DNA from 2 places in the Streptomyces rubrogriseus genome. Region 2 is predicted to be linked to the other one. Evidence: riboswitches for the same ligand, from Rfam matches in the RefSeq annotation. Region 2 holds a riboswitch; the other holds the start of a gene.

Region 1 (15,241 bases), 4.9 Mb from region 2:
CCTCGACCTGCTTGGCGGCCTCGGCCGGGGACTTACCCTTCATGACGGCCGTCAGGTACGTCTTGATCGGGTTCGGGTCGTTCTCGACGGCGGCCCACTCCGGGATCAGCGGCGTGGTGTCACCGGTACCTGCGGCCGGCGCGGCGGCCTCGGCGGCGGCGTTGCCCTTCAGGTTGCTCTGCAGCGCCTCCTTGTTCGGGATGACGCCGTTGGCCTTGGCCAGCCCGCCCTCGAACTTGTCGGAGAGCGCGATCTTCAGGAACTCCTTGGCCAGCTCCTGCTTCTTGCTGCCCGCGGCGACGGCCAGGTTGGAGCCGCCGAGGAAGACGCCCTCGGGCTTGTCCGCCGTGGGACCGGGGATGGTGAAGTAGCCGAGGTCCTTCTCGATCGCCGGGTTGGTGGCGATCGCGGTGGCGCCCTCCCAGCCCATGCCGATGAACGAGCCGGTCTTGCCCTTGGAGAAGATCTCACCCTGCTGCGGGGTGGCCTCGTCCTTGTCCTTGGGCGCCTTGGACAGGGCCTGGAACTTCTTGTAGGTCTCGGTGGCGGCGGCGACCTTCGGGTCGGCCAGGTTGGAGACGTACTTGTCGCCGTCCTTCTTGACCAGCTCGCCGCCCTCGCCGATGACCAGGCCCACGAAGTGGTACCAGTTCTGGCCGGGCAGGTAGATCGGCTCGGCGTCGGTCTTCTCGCCGATCGTCTTGAGGTCGTTGTAGAACTCGTCGCGGGTCTTGGGCAGTTCCTTGATGCCCGCGTCCGCCCAGATCTTCTTGTTGTAGACGACGACGCGGTTGACCACGAACCACGGGGCCGCGTACTGCTTGCCGTCGAACACGGCGGACTTGTTGAGGGACTCGGACCAGTCGGTGCCGATCTCGCCCTTGAGGTCGCTCAGGTCCGCGAGGCCGCCGGTCTTGGCGTAGGCCGGGGTCTGGGTGTTGCCGATCTCGAAGACGTCGGGCGGGTTCTCCTCGGAGAGGGCGGTGGTCAGCTTCTGCTGGATGCCGTTCCACTTCTGGATCTCGAACTTGACCTTGGCCTTGGTCTTCGCCTCGAACTCCTTGGCGAGGTCCGCCTGCCAGTCGTCCGGGGAGGAGCCGTCCATCACCCAGACGGTGAGCGTCTCGCCGGCGTAGCCGTCGGCGCCGGCCTTCTTGCCGTCGTCGTCGCTGTCGCCCCCGCACGCGGCGATCGAGACCATCATGCCCGCGATACCGATCGCGGCTATAAGCTTGCGCTTCACGCCAACCCTCCTCAGGGATGCCACACAACCCCCCTGCCTCCCCGCGGTTGCTCGTCGACGCGGACCGCCCATGGGGCCGGGACCTGGACCAATGGTGTAGACCAGTACGGGGAGCTTGGCCCAGACCAATAGGACTGTCAAGGGTGTTCAAACCCAGTCGTCGCCTCCGTGATGGGACCGAGATATGCAGGGACCTTTCATTGCGCAAGCGACAGATCGGGCGGACCGGGACCGGGTGTACCACCTCCCACCGAATGACGTGCCGCGACGGCTCCGAACGCGCGTACCAGCGACGCCTGACCACTCTGTGGACTAGACCAAGGGTGTTCCCGCGGGTATACAGAAGGGATCACGGAGCGTGCGGGGGCCATCCCGGCACGAAGCCGTGCCACGATGTGAGCCGTGGCCGACAGGGATAGCGGTCGCTTCGGCACCCGGAGCCGGGAAGGCAGAGCATGAGCACCGACGTCAGCAGTGCGGAGAACGAGGGTGGGGCGACCGTCCGTACCGCGCGCGTGCCCAAGTACTACCGTCTGAAGAAGCATCTGCTCGACATGACCCGGACCCAGACGCCGGGCACGCCGGTCCCGCCGGAGCGCACCCTGGCCGCCGAGTTCGACACCTCGCGCACGACGGTGCGCCAGGCCCTGCAGGAGCTGGTGGTCGAGGGCCGCCTGGAGCGCATCCAGGGCAAGGGCACCTTCGTCGCCAAGCCCAAGGTGTCGCAGGCGCTGCAACTCACCTCGTACACCGAGGACATGCGGGCCCAGGGCCTGGAACCGACCTCTCAGCTGCTGGACATCGGCTACATCACCGCCGACGACCGGCTCGCCGGGCTGCTGGACATCACGGCCGGCGGCCGGGTGCTGCGCATCGAGCGGCTGCGCATGGCCAACGGCGAGCCGATGGCGATCGAGACCACCCACCTCAGCGCGAAGCGCTTCCCGGCCCTGCGCCGCTCCCTGGTGAAGTACACGTCCCTCTACACCGCGCTCGCCGAGGTGTACGACGTCCATCTCGCCGAGGCCGAGGAGACCATCGAGACCTCCCTGGCCACCCCGCGCGAGGCCGGTCTGCTCGGTACCGACGTGGGCCTGCCCATGCTGATGCTCTCCCGGCACTCCCAGGACCGCACCGGCCAGCCGGTGGAGTGGGTGCGCTCGGTGTACCGGGGCGACCGCTACAAGTTCGTGGCCCGCCTCAAGCGGCCCCAGGACTAGACCAGAGCCCGCTCACCCGGGCCCCAGATTGCGGTTGAGGACCGATATACGGACGAGGTCTTCCGCTGTCTTGACACCGTCACCTACATTTCGTGCGCACTGCACGAGGTGATCAGCGAGGGGACGGAGCCGCGCATGTCAGAAGACACAGAAGTGAGCAGAGAGCCGGTGGTGACGCCGGTGCGCGTCGTCATCGGGCTCTGTCTTGTCGCACCGTTCGTCGCCATGCTGTGGGTCGGTTCGTACACCAAGACGGACCCGACCTTCATCGGCATCCCGTTCTTCTACTGGTACCAGATGGCCTGGGTGCTGATCTCCACCCTGCTGACGGTGACCGCGTACAAGCTGTGGCAGCGCGACCAGCGCGGGCGCGCCGCCCACTCCACGGCCGCCCCCGCCGCCCCGAAGGGCGGTGAGTCGCGATGAACGACGGCGTGAACGGCGTCGCACTCGCCGTCTTCATCTTCTTCTTCGTCCTCGTCACCGCCATGGGCTTCCTGGCCGCCCGCTGGCGCCGGGCCGAGAACGAGCACAGCCTCGACGAGTGGGGCCTCGGCGGCCGCTCGTTCGGCACCTGGGTCACCTGGTTCCTGCTGGGCGGCGACCTGTACACCGCGTACACCTTCGTGGCCGTCCCGGCGGCGATCTACGCGGCGGGCGCGTCCGGCTTCTTCGCGGTGCCGTACACGATCCTGGTCTATCCGCTGATCTTCACCTTCCTGCCCCGCCTGTGGTCGGTCTCGCACAAGCACGGGTACGTGACGACCTCGGACTTCGTGCGCGGCCGGTTCGGCTCCAAGGGCCTGTCGCTGGCGGTGGCCGTCACCGGCATCCTGGCGACCATGCCGTACATCGCGCTCCAGCTGGTCGGCATCCAGGCCGTGCTCGACGTGATGGGCGTCGGCGGCGGCGAGGACACCAACTGGTTCGTCAAGGACCTGCCGCTGCTGATCGCCTTCGGCGTGCTCGCGGCGTACACGTACTCGTCGGGACTGCGCGCGCCCGCGCTGATCGCGTTCGTGAAGGACACGCTGATCTACATCGTCATCGCGGTGGCGATCATCTACATCCCGATCAAGCTGGGCGGCTTCGACGACATCTTCGCGTCGGCGAGCGACAAGTTCACCGAGGCGGGCAAGGGCGGGGTGGTGCCGGACGCGGGGGGCCAGTGGACCTACGCGACCCTGGCGCTCGGCTCGGCCCTGGCGCTCTTCATGTACCCGCACTCGATCACCGCCACGCTGTCCTCGCGCAGCCGTGAGGTGATCCGCCGCAACACCACGATCCTGCCGCTGTACTCGCTGATGCTGGGCCTGCTCGCGCTGCTCGGCTTCATGGCGATCGCGGCCGGGGTCAAGGTGGACAACGGCCAGCTGGCGATCCCGCAGCTGTTCGAGAACATGTTCCCGGACTGGTTCGCGGGCGTGGCGTTCGCGGCGATCGGCATCGGCGCCCTGGTCCCGGCGGCGATCATGTCGATCGCGGCCGCCAACCTCTTCACCCGCAACATCTACAAGGACTTCATCAAGCCGGACGCCACGCCGCAGCAGGAGACCAAGGTCTCCAAGCTGGTGTCGCTCCTGGTGAAGGTGGGCGCGCTGATCTTCGTCCTGGGCATGGACAAGACCGTCGCGATCAACTTCCAGCTGCTGGGCGGCATCTGGATCCTGCAGACCTTCCCGGCCCTGGTCGGCGGCCTGTTCACCCGCTGGTTCCACCGCTGGGCGCTGCTCGGCGGCTGGGCGGTCGGCATGGTCTACGGCACGGTCGCCGCCTACGGTGTCGCCTCGCCGACGCAGAAGCACTTCGGCGGCTCCTCCGACGAGATCCCCGGCATCGGCGAGATCGGCTACATCGGCCTCACCGCCTTCGTGCTGAACGTGCTGGTCACCGTGGTCCTGACCTTCGTCCTGAGGGCGGTCAAGGCGCCCGACGGCGTCGACGAGACCAGGCCGAGCGACTACACGGCGGACGCCGGCGACCCCGGCGTCCAGGTGGAACTGCCCCCGGCCACGGCGGGCAGCTCGCACTGATCCCCGGTTCGAGGCGGGCCGCCGGAGAAATCCGGCGGCCCGTTGTCGTACCCGTCGGGCACACTCGGCGTCATGGACTTCACGATCCGGCGGGCGACAGCCGAGGAGTACGACACCCTCGGCGAGATCACCGCGCAGGCCTACCTGCGCGACGGCCTCCTCGACTTCGGGGAGAGCGACTCCTACCTGGACGAGCTGCGCGACGTGGCCAAGCGGGCGGCGGCCGCCGAGGTGCTGGTCGCCGTGGCCGACGGCCGGGTGCTCGGCGGCGTGACCTTCGTGCCGTCCGGCGGCCCCATGGCGGACATAGCGCGACCCGGCGAGGCCGAGATACGCATGCTCGCCGTCGCCCGCGAGGCGCGCGGCCGCGGGGCGGGCGAGGCGCTCGTGCGGGCCTGTGTCGACCGCGCCCGGACGGTGGCCGGTTGCACGGGCGTCGTGCTGTCGACCCAGACCGCCATGCGCACCGCCCACCGCCTCTACGCGCGCCTGGGCTTCGTCCGCACGCCCGACCGCGACTGGAATCCCCTGCCGGAGCTGGACGACATCATGCTGCTCACCTACGAACTGACGCTCTGACACGGCCGCGGCACCCCGTCACTACACCCCGCCGGGACACAACATCTGGGGGTGCTCGCGTCCCCCGGCACAAGATGTATGCTCGTGCTCGCTGTCGCCGCAGGGGAATCCGGTGTGAATCCGGAACTGTCCCGCAACGGTGTACTTGCGTGCATCCGTACGTCTTCGCACGTGCGCGCACGCCTGTCCAGTCCGAGGACCTGCCGACAGTGCGCCCGGCCGCCCTGGCCCGGGTGCCATGACGTCCGGGCCTCGTGGAGTGGGCCGGTGGACGCGACGCCGCGTGCGCTCGTGAGCTGCCCCCCTGCCCTCCCTCCGCCGGGCCCCGTGCCGAGCGAGGGAGTGCTCCACGTGACCATCGCGCCAGCCGATCCGGCTTCAGCGACCCCGGTGACGGCGACCGGGGAACCCGACGGACCCGGTGCCGCCCTGCTGCGGACCCTGACCGGGCTGACCGCCGACCTCCAGGGCGCCGACCCCGGCCGGGTGGCCGCCGCCGTACTGCGCGGCCGGTCCGCCCGCGCCGACGAGGCCGAGCTGCGCGAGCTGGCCACCGAGGCCGCCGCCGGCCTGATCTCCGAGGACCCGGCCTACTCCCGGCTGGCCGCCCGCCTGCTGACCATCGGCATCCGCGCCGAGGCCGCCTCCCAGGGCGTCGTCACCTTCACCGAGTCCGTCGCCACCGGCCACCGCGAGGGCCTGATCGCCGACCGCACCGCCGACTTCGTACGGCTGCACGCGGACCGCCTGGACGCGCTGATCGACCCGGACGCCGACGACCGCTTCGGCTACTTCGGCCTGCGCACCCTCCACAGCCGCTACCTGCTCCGCCACCCGATCACCCGCAAGGCCGTCGAGACGCCCCAGCACTTCCTGCTGCGGGTCGCCGCCGGACTCGCCGAGGACGACACCACCGGGTCCGTGGACGAGGTCGCCGCCCTCTACGGCCTGATGAGCCGCCTGGACTACCTCCCGTCCTCCCCCACCCTCTTCAACTCCGGCACCCGGCACGCCCAGATGTCGTCCTGCTACCTCCTGGACTCCCCCAAGGACGAGCTGGACTCCCTCTACGACCGCCTCCACCAGGTGGCCCGCCTGTCCAAGCACGCCGGCGGCATCGGCATCGCCTACTCCCGCGTCCGCGCCCGGGGTTCGCTGATCCGCGGCACCAACGGGCACTCCAACGGCATCGTCCCGTTCCTGAAGACGCTGGACGCCTCGGTGGCGGCCGTGAACCAGGGCGGCCGGCGCAAGGGCGCGGCCGCGGTCTACCTGGAGACCTGGCACGCGGACGTCGAGGAGTTCCTGGAGCTGCGGGACAACACCGGCGAGGACGCCCGCCGTACGCACAACCTGAACCTCGCGCACTGGGTGCCGGACGAGTTCATGCGCCGGGTGGACGCCGACGGGACCTGGTCGCTGTTCTCCCCCGCCGACGTGCCGGAGCTGACCGACCTGTGGGGCGAGGAGTTCGACGCCGCCTACCGCAGGGCGGAGGAGGCGGGGCTCGCCCGCAGGACGCTGCCCGCCCGTGAGCTGTACGGCCGCATGATGCGCACCCTCGCGCAGACCGGCAACGGCTGGATGACCTTCAAGGACACCGCCAACCGCACGGCCAACCAGACCGCGGCCCCCGGCCACGTCGTCCACTCCTCCAACCTCTGCACGGAGATCCTGGAGGTCACCGACGACGAGGAGACCGCGGTCTGCAACCTGGGCTCGGTCAACCTCGGCGCGTTCGTCGACCCGGCGCACGGGGACATGGACTGGGAGCGCCTGGACGCCACCGTCCGCACCGCGGTCACCTTCCTGGACCGGGTCGTCGACATCAACTTCTACCCGACCGAGCAGGCGGGCCGCTCCAACGCCCGCTGGCGTCCGGTGGGCCTCGGCGCGATGGGTCTCCAGGACGTCTTCTTCCAGCTCCGGCTGCCCTTCGACTCCCCCGAGGCGAAGGCCCTGTCCACCCGCATCGCCGAGCGGATCATGCTCGCCGCGTACGAGACCTCCGCCGACCTCGCCGAGCGCAACGGCCCGCTACCCGCCTGGGAGAAGACCCGTACGGCCCGGGGTGTGCTGCACCCGGACCACTACGGCGTCGAGCCCGCCTGGCCGGAGCGCTGGGCCGCGCTGCGCGAGCGCATGGCGACGACCGGGCTGCGCAACTCCCTGCTCCTGGCCATCGCCCCGACCGCGACCATCGCCTCCATCGCCGGCGTCTACGAGTGCATCGAGCCGCAGGTGTCCAACCTGTTCAAGCGCGAGACGCTGTCGGGCGAGTTCCTCCAGGTCAACTCGTACCTGGTGGACGACCTCAAGCGGCTCGGCGTGTGGGACGCCCGCACCCGTGAGGCGCTGCGCGAGGCGGGCGGCTCGGTGCAGGGCTTCACCTGGATCCCCGAGGACGTGCGGGCGCTGTACCGCACCGCCTGGGAGATCCCGCAGCGCGGCCTGATCGACATGGCCGCCGCCCGCACCCCGTACCTCGACCAGGCCCAGTCGCTGAACCTGTTCCTGGAGACGCCGACCATCGGGAAGCTCTCCTCGATGTACGCGTACGCCTGGAAGCAGGGCCTGAAGACCACCTACTACCTGCGCTCGCGCCCGGCGACCCGGATCGCCCGCGCCGCGGCCCGAACCACCACCGTCCCCGTACAGGCCGCCCCGGACCCCGAAGCGGTCGCCTGCTCCCTGGAAAACCCCGAGTCCTGCGAGGCCTGCCAGTAATGACCACCGAGACCCCCGCACAGCCCACCACGAAGAACCTGCTCGACCCGGGCTTCGAACTGACCCTGCGCCCCATGCGCTACCCGGACTTCTACGAGCGCTACCGGGACGCCATCAAGAACACCTGGCACGTCGAGGAGGTCGACCTCCACTCGGACGTCGCCGACCTGGCGAAGCTCAGCCCCGAGGAGCAGCACCTGATCGGCCGGCTCGTGGCCTTCTTCGCCACCGGTGACTCGATCGTCGCGAACAACCTGGTGCTGACCCTCTACAAGCACATCAACTCCCCCGAGGCGCGGCTGTACCTGTCCCGCCAGCTCTTCGAGGAGGCCGTCCACGTCCAGTTCTATCTGACGCTCCTCGACACCTACCTGCCCGACCCGGAGGACCGCGCCGCCGCCTTCGCGGCCGTGGAGAACATCCCGTCCATCCGGGAGAAGGCCGAGTTCTGCTTCAGGTGGATGGACTCGGTCGAGTCGATCGACCGGCTGGAGACGCAGGCCGACCGGCGCCGCTTCCTGCTCAACCTGATCTGCTTCGCGGCCTGCATCGAGGGCCTGTTCTTCTACGGCGCCTTCGCCTACGTCTACTGGTTCCGCAGCCGGGGCCTGCTGCACGGCCTGGCCACCGGCACCAACTGGGTGTTCCGGGACGAGACGATGCACATGTCCTTCGCCTTCGACGTCGTCGACACCGTGCGCAAGGAGGAGCCGGAGCTGTTCGACGACGCGCTCCGGCAGGAGGTCACCGACATGCTGGGGGAGGCCGTCGAGGCCGAGCTGCAGTTCGCGCGCGACCTGTGCGGTGACGGCCTCCCGGGCATGAACACCGACTCGATGCGGCAGTACCTGGAGTGCGTGGCCGACCAGCGTCTGACGCGGCTCGGCTTCGCCCCGGTGTACGGCTCCGAGAACCCCTTCTCCTTCATGGAGCTGCAGGGCGTTCAGGAGTTGACCAACTTCTTCGAGCGGCGCCCCTCGGCGTACCAGGTGGCGGTGGAGGGCACGGTCGACCTGTCCGAGGACTTCTGAGTGCTCCGGGTCTCCTTCCCGTAGCGGGTCCGGGCCTCCCCGTCCTCCTGGGCCTCCCTGATCTGGCGGTCGATGCGCCGGTCGCGCACGATGCCGATCACCGAGGGGAGGATCATGAGGACGAGGAGTCCGAAGGTCGCGGTCATTCCGACAAGGGCTTCGATCTGGTTTCCGGTCATGACACCACTGTCACGCCGGATACTCCTTACCGTCAGTGGCAGGACTGCCGTAAGGCCTCGATTTCCTGCCACCGGCGAGGCACACTGACGGCATGCTGCAGAACGTGGCCGCCGTCCTGCTGGACGGTGCGCATCCCTTCGAACTAGGCGTGATCTGCGAGGTCTTCGGCATCGACCGGAGCGACGAGGGCCTGCCGGGGTACGACTTCGCGGTGGTCTCCGCGGAGGGCCCCACGCTGGGCACCCACGTCGGCGGGCTGACCGTCTCCACGCCGTACGGTCTGGAGCGGCTGGAGGAGGCCGACCTGATCGCGGTGCCGGCGGGCAGCGACTTCGTCCGCCGGGAGTACCCGCCCGACCTGCTGGACGCCCTGCGCAGGGCGACGGAACGGGGCACCCGCGTGCTGAGCGTGTGCTCCGGCGTCTTCGTGCTGGGCGCCGCCGGCCTGCTGGACGGCCGGCGGTGCGCGGTGCACTGGCACCACGCGGCCGAGCTGGCCCGCCAGCACCCGCGGGCCCGGGTCGCGCCGGACGTGCTCTACGTCGACGAGGACCCGGTGATCACCTCGGCCGGGACCGCCGCCGGCATCGACGCCTGCCTGCACATCGTGCGCAAGGAGCAGGGGCCGGAGGTCGCCAACCGGATCGCCCGGCGCATGGTGGTGCCTCCGCACCGGGACGGCGGGCAGGCGCAGTACATCGAACGGCCGCTGCCGCGCTCCTCCTGCGACACCGTGGGCGAGGTTTTGGCCTGGATGGAGCAGCACCTCGACGAGGAGGTCACGGTCGAGCAGCTGGCGGTCCGGGCGCACATGTCCCCGCGCACCTTCGCCCGCCGCTTCCAGCAGGAGACCGGGACGACCCCCTACCGCTGGATCCTGCGCCAGCGCGTACTGCTGGCCCAGCGGCTGCTGGAAGCGACGGACGAGACGATGGACACGATCGCCTGGCGTGCCGGTTTCGGCACGGCGGCGGCCCTGAGGCACCAGTTCACCAGGGCCCTGGGCACCACCCCGCACGCCTACCGGCGCACCTTCCGGGGTCCGGAGGCCGCCGCCTGACCCGTCCGGGTCGTCACCGCGCCACGGGCCTGACCAGCAGGTCGTGCGGACGCAGCGTGATGCCGACCCGGACCGCGTCGTTCGAGCCCGCCACCTGTTCGAAGCGGTACTTCGTGGCGAGCGCGGCCGTGATCAGCGTGAGCTGTGCCATCGAGAAGTGGTCACTGGGGCACTTCCGCTTGCCCGCGCTGAACGGCTTCATGGCGTATTTCGGCACATTCGCCGCACGTTCCGGGAGCCACCGGTCGGGATCGAACTCCAGGTTGTCGTCGTACGACTTCGGATCGCGTTGGATTGCGTACGGACTGTAGATGATGTCCGCACCGGCCGGAATGCGATAGCCACCGAGTTCGCTCTCGGCCACCGCGCGCCGGGTCAATACCCATACGGCCGGACGCAAACGCATGGCCTCCACGATGACATTGCCGGTGTGCCTGAGCTTGCGGACGTCCTCGAATGCCACGGGGCGTCCACCGGTGACCGCTTCGACTTCGTCGCGTATGCGGTCGGCATGTTCCGGATGGGCGGCAAGTGCCTGGAGCAACCACATGATCGTGGACGCGATGGTTTCACTGCCCGGGGTGAGTATCGCGACCACCTGGTCGTGGATCTCCTGTTCCCCGATCGGGTCGCCATTGTCGTCCTTCGCCTCCAGCAATGCCGTGAGCAAATCGTCCGGCTTTTGACCGGATGCACGGCGCTCGGCGATGATCTCGTCGACCAGCAGGTGCAGATCGGCCAACGCGTCGTTGAATCGGCGGTTGGCCGGAAGCGGCAGCCGGTACAGCGGCCCGAGCGGCACCACCATCCGCCGGTACATGCCCCGGAAGACGGTGGCGAGCGCGACGCACAGCCGCTCGGCCCGCTCGTCCATGTACTGCCCGCGCAGCAGGCAGCGGGCCGCGACGCGCACGGCGACCCGGAAGGACTCGGAGGTGGCGTCGACGGTCTTGCCCGGCTGCCAGCGCTCGGTCAGCGCGTGCGCCTCCTCCTCCATGATCGGCCCGTAGGCGGGGATGGCGTCGAGCCGGAACGCCGGCTGGATGGTGCGCCGCTGGCGGCGGTGGAGCGGGCCGTTGGCGGTCGCCACGCCCTCCTTGCCGAGCAGGCCCTCCAGCGACTCCCACAGCGGACCGGCTATGTGGTAGTCGGGGTTCAGGGCGAGGGCACCGGTCAGCTCGGGGTTCGTGACGGCGTAGACGGTCTTCGGGCCGAGCTTGATGCGCACGATGTCGCCGTGGTCGCGCAGCTGGGACATGAAGGCCAGCGGGTCGCGGGCCAGCCGCCAGCCGTGGCCGAGCAGCGGCACGCCACCGCCCGCGACGGGCGGCTCGCGCAGCTCCGGTGCTCCCGGTGCCGCGGGTGCGCGGGTTTCGGGGTTGACGGACTCGACGGTCATTTCTCACCTGCCGCTTCGTTGTTGACGTACGGGGGCGTGGACCGGTCGTCCCAGCTGTCGACCATGTACCGGCCGGACTCGTGGTGGAACCAGTAGACGGAACTGAACCAGTTCCGCATATTGCCGACGTTGGCCCGCACGGCGCCGCTCAGTTCCTTTCCGCGTACGGTTCCGTCGGCGAGTTCGTCGGCGAACCGTAAGGCGTCCCGCTCGACGTCCAGGAATTCCGTGATGCATTCCTCGACGCGACGCCGGACTTCTCCGATTGCTTCTTCCAGGGTGAGTGAATGGTGGGTGATGAGACTGATGCCAAGATTGTGGACCTCGTCTCCCGCTATTTCCTTGGGCAGTGAGCAGAGGTCGTTGTACCAGGCGGCGAATTCCTGACTCAGCAACGCCGCCCGGCGATATGCCGGGTGTTTCCGTACGGCGTCGGGGAGTTCACAGCCCGAACTCGGCTCCAGTAGATCGGTCCAGATCCAGTGCGCGAACGTGAGCCGGCGCAGTTCGAGGTACTCCTCCACGCCGGGCACGATTCCGCGCGTGCGGTTGTGGAATTCACGGTCGTACGCCTCGATCACCGTGTGGAAGTGCCGGGCGAACCGGGCGTTCCAGGTGTCCGGCAGGAAGGCGTAGAGCCGCCGCACACTGTCGGCGAACCCGGCCACCAGCGTGTCCTCGTGGTGCAGGTGGTCCCCGGGTGAGTCGAGTGCCGCGTGCAGCAGGCCGCGCAGTCGCCGCCAGGCGCCGGCCCGGCCGTGGACGATGTCACGGTCGTGACGGTCGTCCCAGACGAAGAACCACGCGCTGTAGTCCGCTATCGCCTGCATGACCTCGTCGGGGGCGCCCAGGTAGTAGCCCGCCATGAGGTCCGTGTAGCACAGGCCGTCGGCATATTCCTCGACCTTGTCCGCCGGCATGAGCCGCTTTTCGAGCAGCCAGGTCCGGGTTGTCTCCTGGAGCTTCGGCCAATACGGGTGCAGTTGCCGGGGAAATGCCGCCTCGATCACCGGGAGACGGAGCGATGGCGGTACTGCGATCGCGGTCGGTGTCGCTGTGGTGCCGTGTGGGAAAGCATGCACGAACAAACCCCTCTCAGCCGCCGGTGGCGCACCCCTCTCGCTGAGCGGGGCGTGCGCCGTTGCGTATCCCCGCACTTCCCATTCAGCACCACAACTGACCGTTCTGGGAACGGATTTGCTTCATTCACTACCCCCCGGTGCCGGAATTCTCCTGTTGTGTGGCGGCTTTCCATGCGCGCGCACAGACGAACGGCGCCCGCTCGGGGAAGACCCGAACAGGCGCCGTGCGCAAGGGGGATGTGGGACGGGTGAGGCGGTGTCAGTCGTTCGCGACCACGGGGTAGCGCGGCTCGTTCTCGGCCATCTGCCGCAGCGCGTCCTTGCGTTCGCGCTTGGAGAGCCGGTCGATGTACAGGTACCCGTACAGGTGGTCCGTCTCGTGCTGCAAACACCGAGCGAAGTAGCCCGTGCCGCGCACCTTGACCGGGTTGCCCTTCTCGTCCTGCCCGGACACCTCGGCGTAGTCGGGGCGGGCGAGCGGCGCGTAGGCGGTGGGCACGGACAGGCAGCCCTCGTTGCTGTCGTCCAGGCGGCGGCGGTCGGCCGGCAGCTCGACCAGCTTGGGATTGCAGACCACGCCGACGTGGCGGACGCCCTCGTCGTCGGGGCAGTCGTAGACGAAGACCTTCTTGGAGACGCCGATCTGGTTGGCGGCCAGGCCCACGCCCTCGGCGGTGCGCTGGCTGGCGAACATGTCGGCCACCAGCTGCTGGAACTCCTCGCCGAAGTCGGTGACGTCCTCGCACTCCTTGTGCAGCACCGGGTTGCCGACCACCGTGATCGGACGGGAGGTGCCGCGCCCGCGCCAGTCGGCCTCACGCTCCTCGCAGTCCTGGCTGTCGACGACGAATCCCTCGTCGTCCACGGGGAGCACGCCCGGGTGCTGCTGATCGGTGTCCTGCTGGGCCATGACCGACGTATGCCTTCCTCGTACAACCAAAGGTGATGCTGACGCTGCTGAAGTGTCCTGGCAAAGACTACGGGGCTGCTCAGCAGACCTCTTCCAGGTCCCGCCAGTCCCGGGAATCAGGACTGTCGGCCACCCACCCGTCGAGCAACCCCTTCACCAGCCCGGCCGGCGCGGCCACCCCGCACTCCCGCTCCGGCACCCACAGCTGCCCGTCGGTGCGGTGCCCCAGGGGCCCGGGGTGCCCGGGTTCGCTGTGGTCGTGCGGATCGAGGTGCTCGCCCTCGCCCTCGTCGGACGGCATCCGGGACTCCGAGCACATCCGGCACAGCAGCCGGACGGAGGACGACCAGTCCTCGGCGGCGAACCCGGCGTCGGCGGCCAGCTGCTCCAGGGCGTCGCGGTCGGACTCGGTGGCGGCCTCCAGGAGGACCACCCAGGTGGGCACCGGCGAGGGCGCCCACAGCTCGATCTCGTCGAAGACGGGGTAGGAGTGCCCGGCCGAGGTCGTGCGCTCCCCGTGCGGTACGCCGTCGTGCAGGACGACCTCGCCCCAGCGCCGCCCGGAGGACGGCAGCGGGATGGACAGCACCTCGACGCGGGCGGGGTCGAGCCGTCGCCCCCACACCACCTCGGCCTCGCCCTCCGGGGACAGCCGTACGGCCGCGCTGCCGAGGTCCATGCCGAGCGGCTCACCCGCGTCCGTGGCTCCCCCGGGGGTGCGCAGCCCGTAGGCCTGCCAGGCGCGACGGGCCAGCGGCCAGTCCTGGAGGGCGGTCGCGGCGATGCCGACGTTCCACCAGTCGGGGGCGCCGACGTCCCGGTCGAGCAGCGCGACGGCCCGCAGACCGGCCGCCCTCGCCTGTTCCCAGTCGTGCCGGAACTTGTGCAGCAGCGCCAGGTTGAACCAGGACTCCGACAGCCAGGGCTCCAGGTCGGCCGCCCGCGTCAGCAGCGCGCCCGCGTCCTCGTAACGACCGTCGCCGATCAGCGTGAACGCGCGGTCGGTGGCCTGCCGCCAAGAGGCGGAGGGCCGGTGCCGTGCCTTGCCGAAGATCCTCACGATTCCCGCCTGCCAGTTCCGTTCTGTGGGCTGGCTGTGCCTTTTCGCGCCCCCGGACACCCTCTCCCGGGCATCAAACCACGTACGGCTGCGGAGGCGCTCATTACCCATGGGTTACCCAGCCGCGGGCTCGGTAAGGCTGCCTCGGGAAAGGACCCGGGCCAGCGCTTCCACCACCTCGGGAGCGTAGTCGCCCGCGGTGGCCAGGCGCAGCTCCTCCAGCGCGGTCAGGACGCCGCCGGGACCCGCGTCCCGCGCCTTCTCCTCGTAGGCGTTCACGACGCGTACGATCCGCGCGGCGACCGGCTGCTCCCGGCAGGGGTCGGCCTGCCGCTCCACCACCACCGCGACCGCGGCGTCGACCCCGGTCTGGCGGACGACGGCCCCGCCGAGCAGCGCGATCCGCCGCTGTTCGGTGACCGGCAGGCCGGCGGTGGCACCCGACGGGACCGGGTCGACCAGGCTCAGCTGGCCGATGTCGTGCATGAGGGCCGCGTACTCCAGCACGGTCAGCTCGGCCCCCGACAGCCCCAGGTCCCGGCCGACGGCCACCCCGAGCCCGGCGACGCGGCGCGCGTGCCCGGCCGGGGTGTATCCGGCGATCTCGGTGGCGCGGGCCAGGGAGGCGATGGTCTGCCGGTAGGTGGCCCGGACGGCCGCGTACCGCCGGTAGGACAGCTGGGCGAGCAGCAGGGGCACGGAGAAGACGGGGAGCGC
Region 2 (15,241 bases):
AGCAGGGCGTAGGGCCTGAGCGTCGACTCGTCGACGACGCCGCGGACGTCGGGCTCGGCGGGGGCCCCGACGACGCGCAGCGCCTCGAAGGCGAGGCCGCGCAGCAGGGCGTCCTCGCCGCGGGCGGCCTCGAGCAGCTCGGCGACGGCGCTGCCGACGGGGCGGGCGGCGAGCCAGGCGCGGTACTCGGCGCGGGCGGCGTTGGGGCGGAGCTGTGCGCAGCCGCGGAGCATGCCCTCGGCCGACTGCTCGATGTTGCCGGCCGGGCTCTGCGCGGCGACGCAGATCTGCTCCAGCTTGACCCAGACCGCCCAGCTGCCGAGCGGGGTGAGCGTGGCGTGTCCGTCGCCGCAGGTGAGGGCGCCGACGGAGGCGAGGGCGTGCAGGGCCCAGTCCAGGAGGGGGGCGAGCGGGGTGTCGGTGGCCGGGGCCGGGTCCGGCTCGGCGCCCGGGGTGCCGGGTTCGAGCCGGGGACCGTAGGGCACCTCGCAGCGTTCGGTGCGCAGTTCGGTGACGCGCTGCTCCAGCAGGTCCAGGAGCTGTGCCACGGGGACGGGTCCGGCGGACAGCTGGAGGAAGGAGAGCACCTGGGGCATCGCGGAGACGACCTCGGCGACCGCGCCGGGCTCCTGTCCGGCGGGCTCGGGGTGGGCGAGCGACCAGGCGTCGAACAGGGCGACCCAGCCACGCAGCACGGCGCTGTCGTCGCGGTTCCAGGCGCGCAGCCGCCAGCCGGGGCGGGCGGTGTCGCCGTGCACCTCGACCAGTCCGGCGAGACGGGCGGTGTCCCAGTCGGCGCGGACCTTGGCCACGGGCAGGCCCAGCTCGCGGGCCGCGTGGTCGGCGGTGGCGTCGGACAGGGTGGCCTTGCCGTCGGCGGTCGCGCTGCCGCGGCCGGGGCCGAGCGCGGAGTCGGCCCAGCGGGCGACACGGGCCGCGTCGGCAAGACCGGAGCGCGCCATTCCGGCCAGCTCCGAGCGGGCCGGTGTGCCTTCCGGGGGGCGCGGCGCGGGGCGGCGCGGACGCCGCTGATTCATCGCTTGGGGGGCGGCGGCCAGGGGTCGCGGGCGGACGAGTCGAAGCCTGGAGTCGCGCGGGATACGGGACGTCACGGGTGCAGTCTTCCGGTTGACGGTCCGAAAACCCAAACGGAATGCCCCGGCGGCCTCCCGGGACGGCGGACGCGGGGGCCCGGCGCAGCGTCCGGGCATCGGATCAGGCCAGTGGTACGGCGCTGAACGGAACCGGAGCGACGCGCGCGGGAACGGGCGGGAACGGTGGGTGGGGCGTGGAGCCGGCGGCTGTGGCGCTGAGGGGGCGTGGGGCCGTCGGGGGTCGCGCGGAGGCGGCGTGGCGTGGGGCCGTCGGGGGTCGCGCGGAGGGGGCGTGGCGGGGGGTCATACCAGTGGGGTCATGAAGCGGCGGAGGGTCTCCTCGTAGTCCGCGGGGTCGGCGTTCCACATGGCGCCGTGCGGGGCGTCCCGGACGGTGTGGAGGGCGACCAGGCGCGGGTGCGTGTCGGCGAGGCGGCGGGAGAGGCGCCAGGGGGCCACTTCGTCGCCGGGGCCGTGGAAGATCAGGGTGGGCACGGCCGGGCGGTGCAGACCCGCCGTACCGGTGTCCCGGTCGGCGTGCAGCCCGGCGCGGCCCTGCGCGGCCCGGACGGCGAGCGGCAGGAGTGCGCCGGGGGTGCGGCGGGCGGCGGCCAGGGCGCGCAGGGTGGTCTCCCAGCTGAGCACAGGGGAGTCCAGGACGAGCCCCGCGATCCGGTCGCGCACGCCCGAGAGCGCGGCGGTGCGCAGCGCCATGGTGGCGCCGGTGGACCAGCCGAGCAGGACGACCTGGCGGGCGCCGTGGTCGAGGGCGTAGCGGACGGCCGCGTCCAGGTCGCGCCATTCGGTCTCGCCGAAGTGGTGCAGGCCGTCGGGCGAGGGCGGTGCGCCGACGTCGCCGCGGTAGGCGAGGGCGAGCACCGGGACGTTGCGGCGGTGCAGGGGGGCGATCAGGTTCAGCGCGTGTTCGCGGGTGGCGGCCAGGCCGTGCACGGCGACGATCCAGGTCGGCCGGGCCCCGGGCAGGAACCAGGCCGGGAGCGGCCCCAGTTCCCCCGGGACCTCGACGTCGGCGTACTCGAGGTCGAGGGCCGTGCCCGGGTTCCCGACGTACAGGTTGGGGGTGAACCAGGCCCGGTCGCCGGTCGCGAGGGTGCCGTGCGTGACGCGTTCGAGGCGGCGTACGACGGTGTCGGCGCCGTGCTCGGCGGTGTCCAGGACGGGGCCGAGGACGGCGTGGGAGCCGTCGCCGGCGAGCCCGTACCGGCCGGGGCGCAGGGCGGCCAGGTGCCGGGTGAGGGTGATCTGCCCGGCGGCGGTCCCGTGCACGGTGAGCCGTGGCTCGGTGGGCAGCGGCCGGCCGGGGGGCGCCTTGAGCGCGGCGTCGCTGGCGAGCCGGCCGGCGGCGACGCTCGCCACCCCGGTCGCCAGTGCTGCGGTGACGGCGGCTGCCGTTGCGGTGACAGTGCGCATGGGGCCAGTCTCCTGGTGGAGTCCTCGGGCGGCCAGTGGACGCGTGACAGTGGGTGACGGGGGTCTTCGTTCCCGTAGCCGGTACCCGCGCAGCCGCCCGGCACGCACCGCGCGTCAGCTTCGCTGCCCGTACCCCCGGAGGCGTTCGGTCACCTCGGCGAGCTGGGCCGGCGTCAGCAGGGACGGCGAGTGGCCCGGCACCGAGGACGCGGTCAGCCACAGGCGGCACATCCACTCGAGCTGGGCGGTGCGGTCGTAGGCCTGGTCGAGGGAGGTGCCGTAGGTGATCGTGCCGTGGTTGCGGAGCAGGCAGCCGGTGCGGTCGGCGAGGGCTTCGAGCATGCCGCGGGCGAGTTCGGCGGTGCCGTAGGCCGCGTAGGGGGCGACCCGGACGGGGCCGCCGAGGGCGGCGGTCATGTAGTGCACCGGCGGGAGTTCGGGGACGAGCAGCGAGACCGCCGTCGCGTGCACGGCGTGGGTGTGGACGACGGCCCGGGCGCCGGGGTCGGCGCGGTACACGGCGAGGTGCATGGGCAGTTCGCTGGTGGGGACGAGGGTGCCGAGCACCTGCCGTCCGTCCAGGTCGACGCCGGTCGCGTGGTCCGGAGTGAGCCGGTCGTAGGGGACGCCCGACGGGGTGACCAGGACCGTGTCGCCGACGCGCACCGACACGTTGCCGGAGGTGCCGACCACCAGCCCGTCCGAGACCGTCCGGCGGGCCGCCGCGACGAGTTCCGCCCAGGCGTCTTCCTCGCGCGATCGCGTCACAGTCACCGTCTCCTCCCGGGCGCCCGCGCGCCCCTCACGTCCCGTCGCCGAACGCCCTCGCGGTGATCCTGCCAGGGACGTCTCCGGAGAGCAGCGGGGCGGGCACGCAGAGGGAGGCCGTGACACCGCTTCCGGTCACCGTGACGCCCTGCCCAGTTCATCTTCCGTTCACCCTGGTTACCTACGTTCGTCGCGCCAACGACCTCGAACGATTGCCTGGGTAAATGGAAAGCTTCTCGCTGATCCTCGCGATTGTGGTGGTAACCGCACTCGCGTTTGATTTCACGAACGGTTTCCACGACACCGCGAACGCGATGGCGACGACCATTTCGACCGGTGCGCTCAAGCCCAAGGTGGCGGTGGCGATGTCCGCCGTCCTCAACCTTGTAGGCGCCTTCCTCTCCGTGGAGGTCGCCAACACGATCTCCAAGGGTCTCGTCGACGAGACCGGCATCCGTCCCGAGGTCATCTTCGCCGCCCTGGTCGGCGCGATCCTCTGGAACCTCCTGACCTGGCTGGTCGGGCTCCCGTCCAGCTCCTCGCACGCCCTGATGGGCGGCCTGATCGGTGCCGCCGTCGCCTCGGCCGGCATCGGCGCGGTCAACGGCGACGTGCTCGTCACCAAGGTGCTGCTGCCCGCGATCGCCGCCCCGATCGTGGCCGGCCTCGCGGCGCTGCTCGCGTCCCGGTTGACGTACTCGCTGGGCCGCAAGGCCGACGGCAAGGCCGCCGCGAAGGGCTACCGCGCCGGGCAGATCGCCTCCGCCGGTCTGGTCTCGCTGGCGCACGGCACCAACGACGCCCAGAAGACCATGGGCATCATCACCCTCGCCCTGATCGCCGGCGGCTCGCTCGCCCCCGACTCCGACCCGCCGGTGTGGGTCATCCTCAGCGCGGGTCTGGCCATCGCGCTCGGCACCTACCTGGGCGGCTGGCGCATCATCCGCACCATGGGCAAGGGCCTGACCGACCTCCAGCCGCAGCAGGGCTTCGCCGCCCAGACCAGCGCCGCCACGGTCATCCTGGCCTCCTCCCACCTCGGCTTCTCGCTGTCCACCACGCACTCGGTCTCCGGTGCGGTGATGGGCGCGGGCCTCGGCCGCAAGGGCGGCGTGGTCCGCTGGTCCACGGCCACCCGGATGTTCGTCGCCTGGGGCCTGACGCTGCCCGCCGCGGCCCTGGTCGCCGCGCTCGCCGAATGGGTCTGCCGCGCCGGCGACTGGGGCACCGCCCTCGTCGCGGTGTTCCTGATCGCCTCCAGCTTCGCGATCTGGCGGATCTCCCGCCGCGAGGTCGTCGACCACACCAACGTCGTCGACGGCGGCCCGGTGGACACCGAGGGGCCGGGGCAGCCCGAGCCCGCCGGTGTGGTCACCACGGCGATGGCCGCCGTGTCGCCGCCCCCGACGGGCGCGACCGAGGAACTGGCGGCCACCGTCCCGTCCCCGGCCGCCGCCCCCGACCCCAAGGCCCCGTCGGCCGCCACCACCGTCTGAACCCGCCTGCCGGGTACGAAGGAAGCGAACCTCCATGAGCATCGACTGGGCAGCCCTCGGCTCCGTCTTCGGCGTCAGCCTCGTGGTCACGGTGGCCCTGGTGGGCCTGTTCACCCTCGGCATCGTCGGCCTCTCCCGCCAGGAGCGGGCCACCGCCCGGGGCGGCTCCGCGACCCTCGCGGTCACCGGCGCCTACGCGTGCTTCGCGGCCTGCACGGCGGCGGTGGCGTACGGGATCTATCTGATCGTCGCCTGAGCGTCGCCCGTCTCACGGGCGCACGCCCCCGGGGCGGGGTGCGGGACGGACTCGAACCGTTCCGCGCCCCGCCTCTTCGCGTGCCGGCGCACACCACTCGGGTGTGGGCCTTCGCACACTCCCCCGTCGCAGGTCAACGCCAGGTTGACGGGTGTTCGCGGGCCGTGGTGGACTTCCGGGGCCATCTACGGCGGCAGAAGAGGAAGCCCGGTGCGAATCCGGCGCGGTCCCGCCACTGTGACCGGGGACAGGATCCCCGGGAGCCAGGAACTCTCGCCGCCGTGCTCTTCGAACCAGGGCGCGGACACCCTGAGTGAGGACCTATCGCCATGCGCGGCTGCCGTTCCGGGCTCACCAGCGACACGCTTCGACTTCCCCTTCCCACGGCCGGCTGAGCCGTGCGTGCCGGACGCGTCTTCGCGTACGGCGCCGCCGCCGGCCTCCTCGGTGACCTCCTCCTCGGCGATCCTCGCCGCGGACACCCGGTCGCCGCGTTCGGCCGTGCCGCGGGCGCCGTGGAACAGGTGCTGTGGCGGGACCACCGGGGCCGGGGCGCCCTGCACACCGTCGTGTGCGCCGGCGGCGCCGTCGTCCTCGGCTCGGCCGCCGCGCACGCCGTACGCCGCTCCCCCGCCGCCTCCGTCGCGCTGACCGCCGCGGCCACCTGGTCGGTCGTCGGCGGCACCTCGCTGGCCCGCGAGGCCACCGCCGTCGGCCGTGCCCTGGACGCCGGGGACGTCGAGGCGGCGCGGGCGCGGCTGCCGCACCTGTGCGGGCGGGACCCGCAGGCGCTGGACGCCGACGGGATCGCCCGGGCCGTCGTGGAGTCCGTCGCCGAGAACACCTCGGACGCGGTGGTGGGCGCCCTGGTCTGGGGCGCGGTGGCCGGGGTGCCCGGGCTGCTCGGCTTCCGGGCCGTGAACACGCTGGACGCGATGGTCGGCCACAAGTCGCCCAGGTACCGCCGCTACGGCTGGGCCTCGGCCCGCCTCGACGACCTCGCGGGCTGGCCGGGCGCCCGGCTCACCGCCGTGCTGACCACCGTGGCGGGCGGCGACCCGCGCGGCGCCGTACGGGCCTGGCGGGCGGACGCCGCACGGCACCCGAGCCCCAACGCCGGGCCCGTGGAGGCCTCCTTCGCGGGCGCCCTCGGCGTGCGGCTCGGCGGCACGCTCTCCTACGGCGGGCGGGTCGAGCACCGGCCCGTCCTCAACGGCGCCGCGGGACGCGCCGTACGGGCCGGTTCCGGCGACATCGACCGTGCGGTACGGCTGTCCCGGCGCGTGGGCTGGCTGGCGCTGGGCGTGTGCGCGGGCGCGCGGCTGCTCGCGCGCCGGGCCACCGCCAAGAACCCGGGTGTCACGAAGGGACGTACCTCATGAACGGTGGCCTCCTCGTCGCCGGTACCACCTCCGACGCCGGCAAGAGCGTCGTCACCGCCGGGATCTGCCGCTGGCTGGTCCGCCAGGGCGTCAAGGTGGCGCCCTTCAAGGCGCAGAACATGTCGCTCAACTCCTTCGTGACCCGGGACGGCGCCGAGATCGGGCGGGCGCAGGCCATGCAGGCCCAGGCCTGCCGGGTGGAGCCGAGCGCGCACATGAACCCCGTGCTGCTCAAGCCCGGCGGGGAGCGCAGCAGCCAGGTCGTGCTGCTCGGCAGGCCGGTGGGCGAGACGAGCGCCCGCGGCTATCACGGCGGGCGCCAGGAGCGGTTGCTCGGCACGGTGCTCGACTCGCTGGCCGAACTGCGCGGCACCTACGACGCGGTGATCTGCGAGGGCGCCGGCAGCCCCGCCGAGATCAACCTGCGCCGCACCGACATCGTGAACATGGGGATCGCCCGGGGCGCCGGACTCCCCGTCCTCGTCGTCGGCGACATCGACCGCGGCGGCGTCTTCGCGTCCTTCTTCGGCACGGTGGCGCTGCTGGCGCCCGAGGACCAGGCACTGGTCGCCGGGTTCCTGGTGAACAAGTTCCGGGGTGATGTGTCGCTGCTGGAGCCCGGGTTGGAGATGCTGCGCGGCCTCACCGGGCGGCGGACGTACGGCGTGCTGCCGTTCCGGCACGGGCTCGGCATCGACGAGGAGGACGGTCTGCGGGTCTCGCTGCGCGGGACGGTGCGGGAGTCGGTCGTCGCGCCGCCGGTCGGCGAGGACGTGCTGCGGGTCGCCGTCTGCGCGGTCCCGCTGATGTCCAACTTCACGGACGTGGACGCGCTGGCCGCCGAACCCGGTGTCGTGGTGCGGTTCGTGGACCGTCCGGAGGAACTGGCCGACGCCGACCTGGTGATCGTGCCGGGGACGCGCGGGACGGTCCGGGCCCTGGAGTGGCTGCGCGAGCGCGGGCTCGCGGACGCGATCGCGCGCAGGGTGGCCGAGCGGCGGCCGGTGCTCGGCATCTGCGGCGGCTTCCAGCTCCTCGGCGAGCACATCGAGGACGAGGTCGAGTCGCGCGCCGGGCACGTGGACGGGCTGGGACTGCTCCCCGTGCGGGTGCGGTTCGACCGCGAGAAGACCCTCACCCGGCCGGTGGGCGAGGCCCTCGGCGAGCGCGTCGAGGGGTACGAGATCCACCACGGGGTCGCCGAAGTGACCGGCGGGGACGCCTTCTTGGACGGCTGCCGGGTCGGCCAGACCTGGGGCACGCACTGGCACGGCTCGCTGGAGTCGGACGACTTCCGGCGGGCGTTCCTGCGCGAGGTGGCCGCCGCCGCGGGCCGCCGCTTCGTGTCGGCCCCCGACACCTCGTTCGCCGCGCTGCGCGAGGAGCAGCTCGACCGGCTCGGCGACCTGATCGAACACCACGCGGACACGGACGCGCTGTGGCGGCTCATCGAGTCCGGCGCGCCGCACGGACTGCCCTTCATTCCACCGGGAGCGCCCGCATGAGCACAGTGCTGTTGTTGTCGACCGCCGACACGGACCTGCTGGCGGCCCGCGCGTCGGACGCCGCCTACCGGATCGGCAACCCGACCCGGGTCGACGTCGGGGAGGAACTGCCGGACCTGATCGACGGCGCGGACCTCGCCGTCGTGCGCCTGCTCGGCGGCAAGCGCGCCTGGGAGGACGGGCTCGCCGCACTGGGGGCCGCCGGCATCCCGACCGTCCTGCTGGGCGGCGAGAGCGTGCCGGACGCGGAGCTGATGGCGGAGTCCTCGGTCCCGGCCGGGGTGGTGGCGCAGGCGCTGCGCTACCTGGTCGAGGGCGGTCCGGACAACCTCACCCAGCTCGCCCGGTTCCTGTCCGACACGGTGCTGCTGACCGGCGAGGGCTTCGACGAGCCGCGGAAGATGCCGGAGTACGGCGTCCACGGCACCCGGGCCTTCGTCGAGGGCCGCCCGACGGTCGGCGTGCTCTTCTACCGCGCCCACCAGCTCAGCGGCAACACCGCCTTCGTCGACACGCTGTGCGACGCGATCGAGGCGCGCGGCGCCAACGCCCTGCCGGTGTACTGCGGTTCGCTGCGCGGCGCGGACCCCGGGCTGTACGAGCTGCTGGGCCGGGCCGACGCCCTGGTCGCCACGGTCCTCGCGGCCGGCGGCACGCACGCCTCGCAGGCCTCGGCGGGCGGTGACGAGGAGGCCTGGGACATCGGCGCGCTGGCCGACTTGAACATCCCGGTGTTGCAAGGGCTCTGCCTCACCTCCTCCCGGGCCGCCTGGCAGGCTTCGGACGCCGCGCTCTCCCCCATGGACGCGGCGATGCAGGTGGCGATCCCGGAGTTCGACGGGCGGCTGGTCACGGTGCCGTTCTCCTTCAAGGAGCAGGGTCCGGACGAGGTGCCGGTCTACGTCGCCGACCCCGAGCGGGCCGGGCGGGTCGCCGGGATCGCCGTACGGCACGCGGCGCTCGGGCACAAGCCGAACGCCGAGAAGAAGCTCGCGCTGGTCTTCACGGCGTACCCGACCAAGCACTCCCGGGTCGGCAACGCCGTCGGCCTGGACACCCCCGCGTCCGCGGTGCGGGTCCTGGACGCGCTGCGGGAGGCGGGGTACGGGGTCACCGAGTACCCCTCCGAGGGCGACGAGTTGATCCACCGGCTGATCGAGGCGGGCGGTCACGACGTGGAGTGGCTGACGGAGGACCAGCTGGCGGCGGCGCCCGCGCGGGTGCCGCTGGCCGACTACCGGGCCTGGTTCGAGAAGCTCGACCCGGAGCTGCGGGACGGCATGCGGGAGGCGTGGGGCGAGCCGCCGGGCTCGCTGTACGTGGACGGTGACGACATCGTGCTGGCCTCCCTCCAGTTCGGGAACGTCGTGGTGATGATCCAGCCGCCGCGCGGCTTCGGGGAGAACCCGATCGCGATCTACCACGACCCGGACATGCCGCCGTCGCACCACTACATGGCCGCCTACCGCTGGCTGGACAGCAGCTTCGGCGCCGACGCGATCGTGCACATGGGCAAGCACGGCACGATGGAGTGGCTGCCGGGCAAGGGGCTGGGGCTGAGCGCGGGCTGCGCGCCGGACGCCGTGCTCGGCGACCTGCCGCTGATCTACCCCTTCATCGTCAACGACCCCGGCGAGGGCACCCAGGCCAAGCGCCGCGGTCACGCCACCGTCGTCGACCACCTCGTGCCGCCGATGGCGCGCGCCGACACCTACGGCGACCTGGCCAAGCTGGAGCAGCTCCTCGACGAGTACGCCCTCGTCTCCGACCTGGACCCGACCAAGGCACCGGCAGTCCGGGCCCAGATCTGGACGCTGGTCAAGGCGGCCGAGCTCCACCACGACCTGCACGTGGACGACCAGCCGGACGACGACGACTTCGACGAGTTCGTCATGCACATCGACGGCTACCTGTGCGAGATCAAGGACGTGCAGATCCGCGACGGCCTGCACGTCCTGGGCGGCGGCCCGGTCGGCGAGCCGCGCGTCAACCTCGTCCTGGCGGTGCTGCGCGCCTCGCAGGTGTGGGGCGGGCAGGCGAACGCGCTGCCGGGCCTGCGGGCCTGTCTGGCCGAGCACTTCGGGCTGGTGGAGAAGGAACTGCTGGCCGAGCCCGGCGCCCCGGTGAAGGTGCCGGCGGAACTGACGGACCTGGTGGACGGCCCGGCGCGGTCGGCGGCCGACGCGATCGACCTGCTGGAGCAGCTGTGCCGGCGGTTCGCGGAGGGGATGGAGCTGCGGGAGTGGGACGCGGGGGCCGTCCCGGGCCTGGTGCGGGACGTGCTGGGCACCGAACTCGCCGACGCGGTGGCGGTGCTGGAGTTCGCCTGCGCGGAGGTCGTACCGAGGCTCGCCCGCACGACGGACGAGATCGGGCACATCCTGCGGGCCCTGGACGGCGGTTACGTCCCGGCCGGGCCGTCGGGCTCCCCGACCCGCGGGCTGGTCAACGTCCTGCCGACCGGCCGGAACTTCTACTCCGTCGACCCGAAGGCCATCCCGTCCCGGCTGAGCTGGGAGGTGGGCCAGTCGCTCGCGGACTCACTGATCCAGCGGTACCTGACCGACACCGGTGAGTACCCGAAGTCGGTCGGCCTCACGGTGTGGGGCACCTCCGCGATGCGCACCCAGGGCGACGACATCGCCGAGATCCTCGCGCTGCTGGGCTGCCGCCCGGTCTGGGACGACGCGTCGCGCCGGGTGACGGGCTTCGAGGTGGTCCCGGTCGCGGAACTGGGCCGGCCGCGCGTCGACGTCACGGTGCGCATCTCGGGCTTCTTCCGGGACGCGTTCCCGCACGTGGTCGGGCTGATCGACGACGCGGTGCGGGCGGTGGCGGAGCTGGACGAGCCCGCCTCGGACAACTTCGTGAAGGCGCACGCCGACGAGGACACCGCCGAGCACGGCGACCGGCGCCGGGCGACCTCCCGCATCTTCGGTTCCAAGCCGGGCGCGTACGGCGCCGGTCTGCTGCCGCTGATCGACGCCCGCAACTGGCGCTCCGACGCGGACCTCGCCGAGGTGTACGCGGTGTGGGGCGGCTACGCCTACGGGCGCGGGCTCGACGGGCGCGCGGCGCGCGGGGACATGGAGACGGCGTTCCGGCGGATCGCGGTGGCGGCGAAGAACGTGGACACGCGCGAGCACGACCTCGTGGACGCCGACGACTACTTCCAGTACCACGGCGGCATGGTCGCCATGGTGCGGCACCTCACAGGGGACTCCCCCGAGGCTTACGTCGGCGACTCCGCCACTCCCGACCAGGTGAGGACCCGGACGCTGGGCGAGGAGACGCACCGCGTCTTCCGGGCCCGGGTGGTCAACCCGCGCTGGATGGCCGCGATGCGGCGGCACGGCTACAAGGGCGCCTTCGAGATGGCGGCCACCGTGGACTACCTCTTCGGGTACGACGCCACGGCCGGTGTCGTGGACGACTGGATGTACGAGCGGCTCAGCGCCGAGTACGTGTTCTCGCCCGAGAACCGGGACTTCATGAAGAAGTCCAACCCCTGGGCGCTGCGCGGCATCACCGAGCGGCTGCTGGAGGCCGCCGACCGCGGCCTGTGGGCCGAACCCGACGCGGAGACGCTGGAGCGGCTGCGCGCCACCTATCTGGAGCTCGAAGGCGACTTGGAGGGCGACGACAAGTGAGTACCCCGTTCCCGTTCACGGCCGTCGTGGGCCAGGACGACCTGCGGCTCGCGCTGCTGCTGAACGCCGTCTCCCCGGCCGTCGGCGGTGTGCTGGTGCGCGGCGAGAAGGGCACCGCGAAGTCCACGGCCGTGCGGGCGCTGTCGGCGCTGATGCCCGGGGTGGACGTCGTCTCCGGGTGCCGTTTCTCCTGCGACCCCGACTCCCCCGACCCGGACTGCCCGGACGGCCCGCACGCGCCGGGTGCCTTCGCCTCGCGTCCGGCCCGCATGGTCGAGTTGCCCGTCGGCGCCTCCGAGGACCGGCTGGTGGGCGCGCTGGACATCGAGCGGGCGCTGGCGGAGGGCGTGAAGGCCTTCGAGCCGGGGTTGCTGGCCGACGCGCACCGCGGGATCCTGTACGTCGACGAGGTCAACCTGCTCCACGACCACCTCGTGGACCTGCTGCTGGACGCCGCCGCGATGGGCGCCTCCTACGTCGAGCGCGAGGGCGTGTCGGTGCGGCACGCGGCGCGGTTCCTGCTCGTCGGGACCATGAACCCCGAAGAGGGCGAGCTGCGCCCGCAGTTGCTGGACCGGTTCGGGCTCACCGTCGAGGTCGCCGCCTCGCGCGAGCCCGATCAGCGCGTGGAGGTCGTACGGCGCCGGCTGGCGTACGACGACGACCCGGCCGGTTTCGCCACGCGCTGGGCCGACGAGGAGTCCGCCGTACGGGCGCGGATCGCGGCGGCGCGGCAGCTGCTGCCGTCGGTGCGGCTTGGCGACGGGGCGCTGCGGCAGATCGCGGCGACCTGTGCCGCCTTCGAGGTGGACGGCATGCGGGCCGACATCGTGATGGCCCGGACGGCGACCGCGCTGGCGGCCTGGGCCGGACGGACCGAGGTGCTCGCCGAGGACGTGCGGCAGGCAGCGCTGCTCGCACTTCCCCACCGGCGGCGGCGCAATCCGTTCGACGCCCCGGGGTTGGACGAGGACAAGCTGGACGAGACGCTGGAGGAGTTCGGCGGGCAGGACGGCCAGGGCGAGGACGGGGACGACGACCCCGATCCGGGTCCCGGCGGCGGTCCCGGCGGGCAGCCCGAGCCCGACGACGGGCCGCAGGGCGGCGGCGACGCCGCCGCGCGGCCCGAGGCCGGGGAGGGCGGCGAGCCGCAGCCGTCCGGTTCCGGTGCCGGGGAGCAGCAGCCGGCGCGTGCCGCCGAGCCGTTCCGGACCAAGGTGCTGAGCGTGCCGGGGCTGGGTGAGGGCGCCGCCGGGCGGCGTTCGCGGGCGCGGACCGAGCACGGGCGGACCACGGGCGCCCGGCGGCCGCAGGGGGCCCTGACCAAGCTGCACCTGGCCGCCACCGTGCAGGCCGCCGCACCGCACCAGCGGGCAAGGGGCCGCAGCGGGCCGGGGCTCGTGGTACGCCGGGACGACCTGCGGCAGGCGAGCCGTGAGGGGCGTGAGGGCAACCTCGTGCTGTTCGTGGTGGACGCCTCCGGGTCGATGGCCGCGCGGCAGCGGATGAGTGCCGTCAAGGGTGCCGTGCTGTCGCTGCTGCTGGACGCGTACCAGCGGCGGGACAAGGTGGGGCTGGTGACCTTCCGGGGTTCGGCGGCCGATGTGGCGCTGCCGCCGACGTCGTCGGTGGACGCGGCGGCGGTGCGGCTGGAGTCGCTGCCGACGGGCGGGCGTACGCCGCTGGCCGCCGGGCTGCTGCGCGCGCACGAGGTGCTGCGGGTGGAGCGGCTGCGGGATCCGGCGCGGCGGGCGCTGGTGGTCGTCGTGACGGACGGGCGGGCCACCGGCGGCCCCGAGCCCGTCGCGCTGGCCTCGCGCGCCGCGCGGCTGTTCGCCGCCGAGGGCACCGCCTCCGTCGTCGTGGACTGCGAGTCGGGGCCCGTGCGGCTGGGGCTGGCCGGGCAGCTCGCGGGTGAGCTGGGCGGTACCGCGGTGACGTTGGACGAGCTGCGGGCCGACTCGATCGCCGGTCTCGTGAAGGACGTTCAGGGCAGCAGGAGGGCCGCGTAATGCCGCAGGGCAAGCCGAGTGTCGTACCGGACGACGGGCTGACGACCCGGCAGCGGCGCAACCGTCCGCTGGTCGTGGTGCACACGGGGATCGGGAAGGGCAAGTCCACCGCCGCCTTCGGGCTGGCGCTGCGGGCCTGGAACCAGGGGTGGCCGATCGGGGTGTTCCAGTTCGTCAAGTCGGCGAAGTGGAAGGTCGGCGAGGAGAACGCCCTGCGGGTGCTGGGCGCCAGCGGCGAGGGCGGGTCCGTCGACTGGCACAAGATGGGCGAGGGCTGGTCCTGGGTCCAGCGGGACGCCCAGATGGACAACGAGGAGAAGGCCCGCGAGGGCTGGGAGCAGGTCAAGCGGGACCTGGCCGCCGAGACGTACAAGCTGTACGTGCTGGACGAGTTCGCCTACCCGATGCACTGGGGGTGGGTCGACACCGACGAGGTGGTGTCGGTGCTGCGCGAGCGGCCGGGGACCCAGCACGTCGTGATCACCGGGCGGAACGCGCCCGGCGCCCTCGTGGAGTTCGCCGATCTCGTCACCGACATGTCCAAGGTCAAGCATCCGATGGACGCGGGGCAGAAGGGGCAGAGGGGCATCGAGTGGTGACCTCCCCGGCTTCCGCCGTTCCTCGGCTGGTCATTGCCGCGCCCTCGTCCGGGAGCGGCAAGACCACCGTCGCCACCGGGCTGATGGCCGCGCTCACCGGGCGCGGGCTCGCCGTGTCGCCGCACAAGGTCGGGCCCGACTACATCGACCCCGGCTACCACGCGCTCGCCACCGGGCGGGTGGGCCGCAACCTCGACGCGTACCTGTGCGGGCCCGAGCTGGTCGGGCCGCTGTTCCTGCACGGGGCGCGCGGGTGCGACATCGCCGTGGTCGAGGGCGTCATGGGGCTGTACGACGGGGCCGCCGGGGAGGGCGAGCTGGCGTCCACCGCGCAGGTCGCGAAGCTGTTGCGGGCGCCGGTGGTGCTGGTCGTGGACGCGTCGTCGCAGTCGCGGTCGGTGGCGGCGCTGGTGCACGGGTTCGTGTCCTGGGACCCGGAGGCGCGGATCGGGGGCGTGATCCTGAACAAGGTCGCGTCCGATCGGCACGAGGAGTTGTTGCGGGAGGCGGTGGACTCCGTCGGGGTGCCGGTGCTGGGGGTGTTGCGCAGGGCCGCGCCCGTGGAGACGCCTTCCCGGCATCTGGGGTTGGTGCCTGTCGCCGAGCGGGGCTCGGATGCGGTGGATGCCGTTACGGCGATGGGTGCGCAGGTCGCCGCGGGGTGTGACCTGGAGGCGTTGGTCGGGTTGGCGCGGGCTGCCGGGCCGTTGCCAGGGGGCTCCGCCCCCTGGACCCCCGGGCCTATGCCCACCCTCCCCCACGCTCGAATGCGCTCGCGCGGGGGGACCCCCATCCCGTCTCGGTCGGTCGAGAAGTCGACGCCACGCGTTGCCGTCGCCGGAGGAGCGGCCTTCACGTTCTCCTACGCCGAGCACACCGAACTGCTCGCGGCCGCCGGGGCCGAGGTCGTCACGTTCGACCCGTTGCGGGACGAGGAGCTGCCCGAGGGGACCGCTGGGCTGGTGATCGGCGGCGGGTTCCCCGAGGTGTACGCCGCCGAGCTGTCCGCCAACGAGCCGCTGCGGAAGTCCGTCGCCGAGCTGGCGTT

What was found. Region 2 has a riboswitch for cobalamin ahead of Sru02f_RS09765 (cobalamin biosynthesis protein). Riboswitches for the same ligand answer to the same signal wherever they lie in the genome.
Region 1: another riboswitch for cobalamin. It lies ahead of Sru02f_RS31770 (ribonucleoside-diphosphate reductase subunit alpha); the one in region 2 lies ahead of Sru02f_RS09765 (cobalamin biosynthesis protein).

What each region holds. Positions count from the first base shown of each region.
Region 1 covers NZ_CP116256.1:7,086,306-7,101,546, forward strand. Annotated here, with positions in the region: gene dasA (N,N'-diacetylchitobiose ABC transporter substrate-binding protein DasA) at 1-1,243, opposite strand, end outside; gene Sru02f_RS31750 (GntR family transcriptional regulator) at 1,699-2,463, shown strand; gene Sru02f_RS31755 (DUF3311 domain-containing protein) at 2,599-2,889, shown strand; gene mctP (monocarboxylate uptake permease MctP) at 2,886-4,496, shown strand; gene Sru02f_RS31765 (GNAT family N-acetyltransferase) at 4,569-5,075, shown strand; cobalamin riboswitch at 5,154-5,297, shown strand; gene Sru02f_RS31770 (ribonucleoside-diphosphate reductase subunit alpha) at 5,427-7,802, shown strand; gene Sru02f_RS31775 (ribonucleotide-diphosphate reductase subunit beta) at 7,802-8,833, shown strand; gene Sru02f_RS31780 (hypothetical protein) at 8,746-9,012, opposite strand; gene Sru02f_RS31785 (GlxA family transcriptional regulator) at 9,105-10,073, shown strand; gene Sru02f_RS31790 (bifunctional albaflavenone monooxygenase/terpene synthase) at 10,087-11,472, opposite strand; gene cyc1 (epi-isozizaene synthase) at 11,469-12,554, opposite strand; gene def (peptide deformylase) at 12,814-13,464, opposite strand; gene Sru02f_RS31805 (tetratricopeptide repeat protein) at 13,544-14,524, opposite strand; gene Sru02f_RS31810 (HD-GYP domain-containing protein) at 14,639-15,241, opposite strand, start outside.
Region 2 covers NZ_CP116256.1:2,216,902-2,232,142, reverse strand. Annotated here, with positions in the region: gene Sru02f_RS09790 (hypothetical protein) at 1-1,112, opposite strand, end outside; gene Sru02f_RS09785 (alpha/beta hydrolase family protein) at 1,398-2,525, opposite strand; gene Sru02f_RS09780 (class II aldolase/adducin family protein) at 2,640-3,299, opposite strand; gene pitH (low-affinity phosphate transporter PitH) at 3,518-4,789, shown strand; gene Sru02f_RS09770 (hypothetical protein) at 4,824-5,045, shown strand; cobalamin riboswitch at 5,197-5,337, shown strand; gene Sru02f_RS09765 (cobalamin biosynthesis protein) at 5,444-6,427, shown strand; gene Sru02f_RS09760 (cobyric acid synthase) at 6,424-7,932, shown strand; gene cobN (cobaltochelatase subunit CobN) at 7,929-11,582, shown strand; gene Sru02f_RS09750 (putative cobaltochelatase) at 11,579-13,594, shown strand; gene cobO (cob(I)yrinic acid a,c-diamide adenosyltransferase) at 13,594-14,193, shown strand; gene Sru02f_RS09740 (cobyrinate a,c-diamide synthase) at 14,187-15,241, shown strand, end outside.